2 regions of the Serratia sp. NA_13 genome follow, and region 1 is predicted to be linked to the other one. Evidence: predicted binding sites of a transcription regulator. Region 1 holds the regulator's gene; the other holds the start of a gene.
What was found. Region 1 encodes CRP, which controls carbon source genes, mostly activating them, when cyclic AMP is high. Its sites were predicted from a motif close to ATGTGANNNNNNTCACAT; they were not measured.
Positions count from the first base shown of each region.

Region 2: a site for CRP is predicted at 3,400-3,417, ahead of ACUTSU_RS17350 (PTS mannitol transporter subunit IICBA). Genes of this name have one in related genera too.

Region 1 covers NZ_JBQZFV010000018.1:72,826-78,478, forward strand. The annotation lists gene argD (bifunctional acetylornithine/succinyldiaminopimelate transaminase) at 1-283, shown strand, start outside; gene ACUTSU_RS20180 (YccS/YhfK family putative transporter) at 327-2,402, opposite strand; gene crp (cAMP-activated global transcriptional regulator CRP) at 2,457-3,089, opposite strand; gene ACUTSU_RS20190 (OsmC family protein) at 3,469-3,876, shown strand; gene ACUTSU_RS20195 (phosphoribulokinase) at 3,916-4,785, opposite strand; gene ACUTSU_RS20200 (YheU family protein) at 4,937-5,170, opposite strand; gene ACUTSU_RS20205 (hydrolase) at 5,167-5,653, opposite strand, start outside.
Region 2 covers NZ_JBQZFV010000013.1:81,021-86,673, forward strand. The annotation lists gene glyS (glycine--tRNA ligase subunit beta) at 1-1,991, shown strand, start outside; gene ACUTSU_RS17345 (DUF3053 domain-containing protein) at 2,325-3,044, shown strand; gene ACUTSU_RS17350 (PTS mannitol transporter subunit IICBA) at 3,593-5,512, shown strand; gene ACUTSU_RS17355 (mannitol-1-phosphate 5-dehydrogenase) at 5,571-5,653, shown strand, end outside.

The DNA of each region.
Region 1 (5,653 bases):
GCGTCATGGGTTATACGTGCAGGCGTTAAAGAAAATTGGCGAGAAGTACGGTGTTTTCAGCGATATTCGCGGCATGGGCCTGCTGATTGGCGCTGAATTAACACCGCAATACCACGGCAAAGCGCGCGATTTCCTGACCGCAGCTGCCGCTCGTGGGCTGATGATCCTCAATGCCGGGCCAAATGTGATCCGCTTTGCCCCTTCGCTGGTGGTGGAAACCCAAGACATCGACCAGGGTATGGCGCTGTTTGAGCTGGCGGTGCAGGACGTGATTAACGCTTAATTTGCTATTTGCTGCATGGTTAACCGGGCGCCGTGTGGCGCCCTTATTCATCGCGCAGTTTGCGTTTCAGCCAGATGCCGTGGTGTGGGCGTTGGCTCCAGGCTAATGACGAGATGGTATGCATGACGCTCAGGTGCGAAAGAATGCGCCGCAGGTGGCGCTCCATTTCGGTCACCGGCATCTCAGGGTGCAAATCCGGCGGCTGCATAATGCTGTTGCCACTGCTCGGCCCGTCGTACTCCAGCCGTTGCTGGCAGCTTTGCAGCGCAATCTCGCAAGATTGCAGATACTCCTCCGCCAGCTTTGGCGTCAGCATATAGTGCTCGCGCGCCAGGATAGTCATTGCATTCAGATGCTCGACAATAAACTGGCTGTGCGTCACCCACAGGCGCATATCCGCCAGATAGTTCGATTCAAACCCCGGCTCCTGCATGGCCTGATTCAGCGAGGTGAATAACGCATTGTGCGCCTGATTGACCTGCATACGTGCGTAGGCCAGTGCACTGGGATCTGGCTCTTGCTCTTCCAGCAACAGACGTAATGCCTGCTGATCGTTTTCCAGCGCCTGATGGGCATTCTTGCGCAGTAATCCGCTTTGCCACTGTGGCCACAGCCAGATGGTACTGCCGAACACCAGCACGCAGCCGATCAGCGTGTCGATCAGCCGCGGCACCAGGAAATGTGTGCCGTTGAGGGCCAGCAGTTGCAGGGTGTAGACCGCCGTCACCGTAAAACCAATAACCGCCAATCCGTAGTTTTTACGTGAAACCAGATAGGCCAGCAGCGTAATCACCAGCATCACGCTCAGGGTCTCGGCTTCGGGCAGTTGTAATTGCAGCAGACCGGCGGCGATGACGAGTCCGGCCAGAGTACCGAGCGCACGGTGCTGGATGCGCACCCGGGTGGCATTGTAGCCGTTCTGGCTTACCAGCATGATAGTGAGCAGGATCCAGTAGGGTTTCGGCAGGTTGAACATCATCCCGAGGCTGCTGCCTGCCGCCAGCGTGACGCCTAATCGTGCCGCATTACGCATGGCATTGGATTTGAACGACAGATAACTGACCAGCGCCGGCCAAAACGGCAGGCGGTTTTGATTGGCCATCAGGTCACGCCGGTAGAGTGGATGCTGGGTACGCAGCAGGCGGGCGATGCGGCTGAAGTGGTAGTAGCAGAACTGCCCAACCGGATTCTCCGGGTGCTGTGCCGCCACTTTTTCCAATGCTGTCAGTTCATTGCCCATATTGAAGCGTTGCGAATGTTGGTGGTAGAGAATATCGTGCGCCACCGTGCGCAGCCGATTGGCAATTACCTGCGCATTGCGGCGGATAATGGCTTCGGCCTGGCTCTGTTCTACCAGTTTTTGCACCTCTTCCGGCAGGTGCAGGCTGACGGTGATGTGTTCCTGCAAATCCAGCGCGACCTGGAAGGTGCGTTGCAGGCGCTTTTGTTCGAGATTGCTGGCATGGGGGAGAAAATTAAGTTGTTGATACAGCAAGGTGATCAGATCCATGACCTTTTGCTGGCGCACCAGCAGGGGAGGTAATGCGGTCTGCGGGTCGGTGTGCTGGGTCAACAGCGAATATTTGGCTTCGAAGTAGTCCGCCAGTTCCAGATAGAGCTGATTAAGCGACTCGCGCATCGGCTGTTCTTTCCACAGCTTGAACCAGAACCAGGTAAACAGGCCGTACCAGGCCGTGCCCACGATATATAACACCGGCGCGTGCCAAAGCGGCACCGTACCGGCCATGCTGAGGGAGAAGATGGCGGCAACTAGCGCAGCAGGCAGCAGACGGGCGTGTAGCGGGCTTATTTCACCGTTGACACCGAGCAGCAGCGCCAGGCCGAGCATCAGTATCGGCAGCGGCAACTGCCACAACAGAGCTTGCTGCAGCAACAAACTGCTGAATGCAAACAGTGAACCGCCGACGATCAGGCGTTTAAAGAAGCGTTTATGAGGCGTGTCCAGCCCGGCGATGTTGCAGCAGGCGGGAACCAGGGAAAATAGCAGGCCGTATTGTAGTTGGCCGATCAACAGCCCGAGCAGAACCGGCAGGCACAGCACCAGCGTTTGTCGTAGTGCGTAATTAACTTCCGGATGATAAATCAGTCGGCGCCACATGATGACTAGGGGCATAAAAAAACGGCGCGAATTATCGCGCCGTTTTTTCAGTGATTAACGGGTGCCGTAAACGACAATAGTTTTGCCGTGGGCGGAGATCAGGTTTTGATCTTCCAGCATTTTCAGAATACGACCAACGGTTTCACGTGAGCAACCGACGATCTGACCAATTTCCTGACGGGTAATTTTAATCTGCATACCATCCGGGTGGGTCATGGCATCAGGCTGTTTCGCCAGGTTCAGCAGGGTTTGCGCGATGCGGCCTGTAACGTCCAGGAAAGCAAGGTTACCCACTTTCTCAGAGGTGATCTGCAGACGGTTTGCCATCTGAGCTGACAGGCGCATCAGGATGTCCGGGTTAACCTGAATCAACTGGCGGAATTTCTTGTAGGAAATTTCAGCCACTTCACAGGCGGTTTTCGCCCTAACCCAGGCGCTACGCTCCTGACCTTCTTCAAATAATCCAAGCTCGCCGATGAAATCCCCCTGGTTAAGGTAGGACAGGATCATCTCTTTACCTTCTTCATCCTTAATCAGCACCGCGACGGAGCCTTTGACGATGTAGTAAAGCGTTTCGGCTTTTTCACCTTGGTGAATCAGCGTACTTTTGGATGGATATTTGTGGATATGGCAATGAGACAGGAACCATTCGAGAGTAGGGTCTGTTTGCGGTTTGCCGAGAACCATTCGCTGTTATCCTCTGTTGTTATCGCTGCCTTGTGTCACAGGGGTCAGAGTTCCCTGTAAAACGTGCTGTCGCCGTTGTTTTAATGGTAGCTGGCAGCAGGTTTTGAGGCGTGTCATAAATATACGCTGTCGCTCTAGCATATTAACTTGCCGGGAGAGCTGCAAGCTACATTCTGTTAACATACCGGTAAAGGAGCCTTTCCCTGGGAGTTTCCCTGAAATCAGTGTCCCGGAAAGATTTATTGCGGCTCTGTTTGTAGCACAGAGTGAGGCGGGTGTCTTGTGTTGTCTCGCTTCAGCATGATTAGCATCAGGTTCCGTTGCCAGTTTCTATGCGAAAGCGTAGTCTGATTTTAAGAAATTAACCGGAGTGACCAGCATGCAGGCAAGAGTTAAGTGGGTGGAAGGGTTGACGTTTCTGGGCGAATCCGCGTCTGGCCATCAGGTATTGATGGACGGCAACGCCGGCGATAAAGCGCCCAGTCCGATGGAAATGGTGCTGATGTCGGTGGGAGGATGCAGCGCGATAGATGTGGTGTCGATCCTGCAAAAAGGACGCAACGACGTGCGTGATTGCGAGGTGAAGCTGACCTCTGAAAGGCGCGAAGAAGCGCCACGGTTGTTTACCCATATCAACCTGCATTTCATCGTCACCGGTAAAGATTTAAGTGACAAAATTGTTGAGCGCGCGGTGAATCTTTCCGCCGAGAAGTACTGTTCGGTGTCATTGATGCTGAGCAAGGCCGCCAGCGTGACCCACAGTTTTGAGATCCGCGCGGTGTCCTGATAGATAAAGGGGCGCGGTCCGTTGCCGCGCTCCGGTAAGTTAGCCGATTTTTTTGCCTTCCAGCAGTTGCTGCACCAGCGGCGCCATAATCAACTCCATTGCCAATCCCATTTTGCCGCCCGGCACCACCAGCGTATTGATATGCGAGATAAAAGATCCCTGCAGCATCGCCAGCAGATAAGGGAAATCGATCTGATCCAGGCCGCGGAAGTGGATCACCACAAAGCTCTCGTCCAGCGAGGGGATCGCCTTGGCGGCGAACGGGTTGGAGGTATCTACCGTCGGCACCCGCTGGAAGTTGATATGGGTGCGCGAAAACTGCGGTGTGATGTAGTTGATGTAGTCTTCCATCGAACGCACCACTGAATCCATCACCGCTTCACGGGAGTGGCCACGCTCGCCGGTATCGCGAATTAACTTTTGGATCCATTCCAGGTTAACAATAGGCACCACGCCGACCAGCAAGTCGACATGCTTGGCCACGTCGTTGTGTTCGGTCACTACGCCGCCGTGCAGCCCTTCATAAAACAGCACGTCGGTCGGTGCCGGTAAGGCTTCCCACGGGGTAAAGGTCCCCGGTACCTGGTTATAGGGCACCGCTTCATCGTAGGTGTGCAGATACTTGCGTGAACGACCGGTGCCGTTGGTACCGTACTCGCTAAAGCTTTGTTGCAGCAGGCCAAAATCGTTCGCTTCGGGGCCGAAATAGCTGATATGACGGCCAAGATCGCGCGCTTTGCGGATCGCCGCGTCCATTTCCGGCCGGGTATAGCGGTGGAAACTGTCACCTTCCAGCTCCGCGGCGCGGATGTTCAACTGCTGAAAGATTTTACGGAACGCCACGCTGGTGGTGGTGGTGCCGGCACCGCTGGAGCCGGTCACTGCGATAACGGGATGTTTGGCGGACATGGTGATGGGTCACTCCGTGTTTAATGCGCAGGCGTCAGTTAAAATTTTTGGTCTGTTTGACACCTTTTCGCCAAGGGCAAAATTCCGCGCGTTGGTTTGCAATCCCTCATTGTTACCTGATTTTTTCCGTCAGTCATAGAACCGACAGTCACTAAATTTCTTCTTGCCCGGCACGGAACTGCCCGCGCGGCATGATGTTGATGGTCTCATGCAGTTCTGACCATACCAGTAGCACCTCGCCGTTTTTCAATTGGCGGCGCACGTCTTCCACTTTATGTTCCAGGGAACGTTCATGCTCACCGTAGTCGGTCCCTTCGCGCAGCACAAAGGATTCAATCAGGCTATTGAGGGTCTCGGTTTCCAGTTCTTTCCAGGGGATGATCACTTGATTGTTTCCAGGTAAGGGGCAAGCCAGGATGGAATACGGTATTCCAGCCACATATGGGGTTTTTTCAATGTACCGCCGACAAAACCGACGTGGCCGCCAAACTCGGTCAACTGATATTCAATGTTGTGCGGCAGCGTGGCGGTTTCGGGGATCACTTCGTCGGTCATAAAAGGATCGTCCTTGGCATGGATGATCAACAGCGGCGTTTGGATCGACGGCAGCAGTGGCAGGGCGCTGCAACGGCGGTAATAATCGGTGGCATCGCTAAAGCCATGGATGCGCGAGGTAATCGCATCATCAAAGTCGCGGATCCGACGCAATGCCTTGAGCTGCGGCAGCTTGAGCGGCAGGGTATCAGGATAGTGCAGCAGTTTACGGGTGGCGTTTTGTTTCAACTGGCCGAGCAGGTAGTGCTGATAAACCCGCGAGAAGCCTTGATCCATCCGCCATGAGCAAGGTTCCAGCATCAATGGCGCAGAA
Region 2 (5,653 bases), on a different contig from region 1:
TTGCCGCGAATTTTACCGCTGAGCTCGATAGCGCTAACCTCGAGCACGGCGAAGTGAGCTGGTTTGCCGCGCCGCGCCGTCTGGCGCTGAAAGTGGCTAATTTAAGCGCTGCACAGGCCGATCGCGAAGTCGAAAAACGCGGCCCGGCTATTGCCCAGGCGTTTGACGCCGAAGGCAAGCCAAGCAAGGCGGCCGAAGGCTGGGCACGCGGTTGCGGCATTACCGTCGATCAGGCCGAACGCCTGGCGACCGACAAAGGCGAATGGCTGCTGTACCGCGCCCATGTTAAAGGTCAGTCCGCGCAAGCGCTGCTGGCAGGCATGGTCAGCAATTCACTGGCCAAACTGCCGATCCCGAAACTGATGCGTTGGGGCGATTCCGACGTGCAGTTCGTGCGTCCGGTGCACACCGTGACGATGCTGCTGGGTGCGGAACTGATCCCAGGTACCGTGCTGGGCATCGATTCCGCGCGTACGGTTCGCGGCCACCGTTTTATGGGTGAAGCGGAATTCACTATCGACAATGCCGACCAATATCCGCAGATCCTGCAGGAGCGCGGTAAGGTGATCGCCGATTACGAAACCCGTAAGGCGATGATCAAGCGTGACGCCGAGCTGGCTGCTTCGACCATTGGCGGCAAGGCCGATCTGAGCGAAAGCCTGCTGGAAGAAGTGGCCTCGCTGGTTGAATGGCCGGTGGTGTTGACCGCCAAATTCGAAGATAAATTCCTGGCGGTGCCGGCGGAAGCGCTGGTGTACACCATGAAGGGCGACCAGAAGTATTTCCCGGTGTATGACGCCGTGGGCAAACTGCTGCCGAACTTTATCTTCGTGGCCAACATCGAATCCAAAGATCCGCAGCAGATTATCTCCGGTAATGAGAAGGTAGTGCGTCCGCGTTTGGCCGATGCCGAGTTCTTCTTCAACACCGACCGCAAAAAACGTCTGGAAGATAACCTGCCGCGTCTGGAAACCGTGCTGTTCCAACAGCAACTGGGCACCCTGCGCGACAAGACCGATCGTATTCAGGCGCTGGCGGGCTGGGTTGCCGGCCAGATTGGTGCCGACGTTAACCACGCCACCCGTGCGGGCCTGCTGTCGAAGTGCGATCTGATGACCAACATGGTCTTCGAATTCACCGACACCCAGGGCGTGATGGGCATGCACTACGCGCGTCATGACGGCGAAGCTGAAGACGTGGCGGTTGCGCTGAACGAACAGTACCAGCCGCGCTTTGCCGGTGATGCACTGCCGGAGTCGCTGGTGGCCTGTTCGTTGGCGATTGCCGACAAGATGGACACCCTGGCCGGCATTTTCGGCATCGGGCAACATCCGAAAGGCGATAAGGATCCGTTCGCACTGCGCCGTGCTGCATTGGGGGTGCTGCGTATCATCGTCGAGAAAAACCTGACGCTGGATCTGCTGACCCTGACCGAAGAGGCCGTGCGCCTTTACGGCAGCAAGCTGACCAACGCCAAAGTTGTCGATGAAGTGGTCGAGTTCATGCTGGGCCGTTTCCGCGCCTGGTATCAGGAAGAAGGCCACGCGGTAGACACCATTCAGGCGGTGTTGGCTCGTCGTCCGACCAAACCGGCGGACTTCGATGCGCGCGTTAAAGCGGTGACCCACTTCCGTACCCTGGAAGCGGCAGCTGCACTGGCTGCGGCCAATAAACGCGTTTCCAATATCCTGGCCAAATCTACCGATACGCTCAATGACCGCGTCCATGCCTCGGTATTGAAAGAAGCGGCTGAGATTCAACTGGCGACCCATCTGGTGGTGCTGCGCGATAAGCTGGAGCCGTATTTTGCGGCAGGCAACTATCAGGATGCGTTGGTGGAGCTGGCTGACCTGCGTGAGCCGGTCGATGCGTTCTTCGACAACGTCATGGTAATGGCAGAAGACGAAGCGGTGCGTGTGAACCGTCTGACGCTGCTGAGTAAGCTGCGTGAGCTGTTCTTGCAGGTGGCGGATATCTCCGTGCTGCAATAAGCGGTTCTGCTGTGAAAAGGCGCCTGCGGGCGCCTTTTCTATTGCTGTCGGCGCAGTGGGCGGTTTTGTGTCAAACCTGTTCCTTTTAACGCTGCCAATAGCTCACTGACTTGGGGGCTGAATTGGGGGGTAGGGCTTGATTTCTTCGCTCTCAAATCATGTTCGACCTGGTTTCAGGTATCGCTATTACTTCCCTTTCACCGAAGAATAAGCCCCGAAAGGTGAATCGCGTATCGGATCGCACTCAGTTGATCTATTCTTATAGGTGCAGGGAGTGCAGCAAAAGGGACGGAGTCCGATGAAAAAGCAGGTTTATAACAGGAGTTATGTCACATGGCGGTAGGGATCCAGAGCAGAAATTTCGCGCGTTGGTTGGCCCCGGTATTGGCATTGTTGGTGGTCATGCAGCTGACTGCTTGCGGCGATAAAGAGCCGGAACAACGCAAGGCGTTTATAGATTACATACAGAACACGGTGATGCGCAGCGGCGCGAAAATCCCGACGCTGAGCGAAGATCAGAAACAGAAGTTCGGCAACTATGCTGGTGATTACGCTATTTTGGTCGGTTTTTCACAGCAGTTGTCCAAATCACTGGATGCCAGCCTGACGCCGGCGCTGGATCAAATTAACCAGATCCGCACCGCACAGGACTACATGAGCAAGCGCGATTCGCTGCAGCAATCCGTTGGGGCGCTGAACCTACTGGGGCAGCAGATCCAGTCGGCCAAGTCGCAGGCGGATACCGCCCGGGCAGCGCTGAAGCAACCTGACGATCTGAAAGCCGTGTATAACCAGGCCTACGACAAAATTGTCACCGGGCCGGCCAATGCGTTGATGCCGGTTATTCCAGCTACCGCCAGTTTCGTTCAGGATCTGGTGCAGGTTGGGGATTTCCTGCGTACACAGGGTAATCAGGTGAGCTTTAACAATAACGGCGTGCAATTGCGTACTTCCCAGCAGGCAACGCAGTACAACACCATGATGTCGAATCTGGTCGCCAAGCAGCAGGATTTACTGAACGCACAGAAAACCGTCTCAAGCGTCACCCAGTAATAGTAGAAAGGCAGAGGCTGGTATCTCGGCTTCTGCCTTTCTGTTCCAAGAATTCCCGCCCAGTCTTTCCAATCACTTGCTCACTTCTTGCGCGTCGCTTCTGTACTACACTTCAATCAATCATCTTTTTCCGATATGTAGTTTTCTTTCATTCATCGCACTGCTATTTCCCGACGGGATGAATGCTCACAGGGAAGAACACCTCCAGACCAGGATTCGGTAACCATCAATAAATAAATTGTGATTAATGTCACAATTTAAAAACAAACACGCAATGTAAAAACGTGATCATAATCGCATTTTATTGGGATTTCAGGGCGAATCTTGCTCGTTGTATTTTTTCTACACCGATTAAATGTGATTCAGATCACTATAAGTGCCCATTGAGTAGGGTGGTATTGGTGATCTGAATCACAAAAAACTCGTGAAGTTCGCACAGTAAAAACAGCGTGATAGAGTCCATTTCGCGTACAGCCACAACACAGCTGGATCGTAACAACAATAATCACGCGCTCTATTGTCAGCGCGTAACAATAGGGGTGTGTTTTATGTTTTCACCAGACATCAAAGTCAAAGTTCAGAACTTTGGCCGCTTCTTAAGCAACATGGTGATGCCCAACATTGGCGCATTTATCGCCTGGGGTATCATCACCGCGCTATTCATTCCTACCGGTTGGCTGCCGAACGAAACCTTAGCCAAGTTGGTTGGCCCAATGATCACTTACCTGCTGCCGCTGCTGATCGGTTTCACCGGTGGCCGCTTGGTGGGGGGCGAGCGCGGCGGCGTGGTCGGTGCCATCACTACCATGGGTGTGATTGTCGGTGCCGACATGCCAATGTTCCTCGGTGCGATGATTGCCGGTCCGCTGGGCGGCTGGGCGATCAAGCATTTTGACCGCTGGGTAGACGGCAAGATCAAAAGCGGTTTTGAGATGTTGGTGAACAACTTCTCCGCTGGCATTATCGGTATGCTGCTGGCCATTCTGTCGTTTATGGCGATTGGTCCGCTGGTAGAAGGGTTGTCGCATATCCTGGCTGCCGGTGTAAATATCATGGTGACCAACAACCTGTTGCCGCTGGCGTCCATCTTCGTGGAACCGGCGAAAATCCTGTTCCTGAATAACGCGATTAACCACGGCATCTTCTCACCGCTGGGCATTCAGCAGGCGACAGAAACCGGCAAATCCATCTTCTTCCTGATCGAAGCCAACCCAGGCCCGGGTTTGGGCGTGCTGATGGCCTACATGTTCTTTGGCCGCGGCAGTGCCAAGCAGTCTGCCGGTGGTGCGGCGATCATCCACTTCTTCGGTGGTATCCACGAAATCTACTTCCCGTACGTGCTGATGAACCCACGCCTGCTGTTGGCGGTGATCCTGGGTGGCATGACCGGGGTATTCACCTTGACCCTGTTGAATGGCGGTTTGGTTTCACCGGCTTCACCGGGTTCGATTCTGGCGGTGCTGGCGATGACGCCGAAGGGCGCTTATTTCGCCAACCTGGCGGCTATCGGTGCGGCATTTGTGGTGTCATTCGTGGTCGCCAGCTTCCTGCTGAAGACCTCAAAAGTGAAAGAAGAGGACGGCCTGATCGATGCCACTCGCCGTATGCAAGAAATGAAGTCGCAGTCTAAAGGCGGCGCGGCGGCTCATGCAGCGGTCGATGGCGACCTGACCACGGTACGTAAAATCATCGTTGCCTGCGATGCCGGCATGGGTTCCAGTGCGATGGGGGCCGGGGTGCTGCGCAAAAAAGTGGCGGATGCCGGGCTGAAAAATATCTCGGTGACCAACAGCGCCATCAATAGCCTGCCGGACGATGTTGATCTGGTGATTACTCACCGCGATCTGACCGAACGAGCGATGCGCCATGCGCCACAGGCTCAGCATATCTCGCTGACCAACTTCCTCGACAGCAAGCTGTACAGCGATCTGACCGAGCGTCTGGTGGCGGCCAACAAAACCACCGATAACCAACAGAAAGTCATCAGCCGGCTTGACGATAGCTTTGAAGCGAGCGAGCAAAACCTGTTCAGACTCAGCGAAAGTAACGTGTTCCTTAACCTGCAGGCCAGCGACAAGGAACAGGCGATCCGCTTTGCCGGTGAGCAACTGGTCAAGGGCGGCTACGTCGAGCCGGAATACGTTCCTGCAATGCTGGAGCGCGAAAAACTGACCTCCACCTATCTGGGCGAGTCGATCGCCGTGCCGCACGGCACCATCGAAGCCAAAGACCGGGTACTGCGCACCGGCGTGGTGTTCTGCCAATACCCGCAGGGCGTACGTTTCGGTGATGAAGAGGACGAGGTAGCTCGGCTGGTCATCGGTATTGCCGCACGCAATAACGAACATATCCAGGTGATCACCAGCCTGACCAACGCGTTGGATGACGAGGGCGTCATCGAACGACTGGCGCATACCACCAATGTGCAGGAAGTGCTGGATCTGCTGGGCGGCAAAAAACGCGGATAACGGAATCATTTTAAGGGGTGCAGCTTGCTGCACCCTTCGACATTAGAAAGGTAGGAATATGAAAGCATTACATTTCGGTGCGGGGAATATTGGCCGTGGTTTTATCGGCAAGCTACTGGCGGACGCGCAGGCCGAACTGAC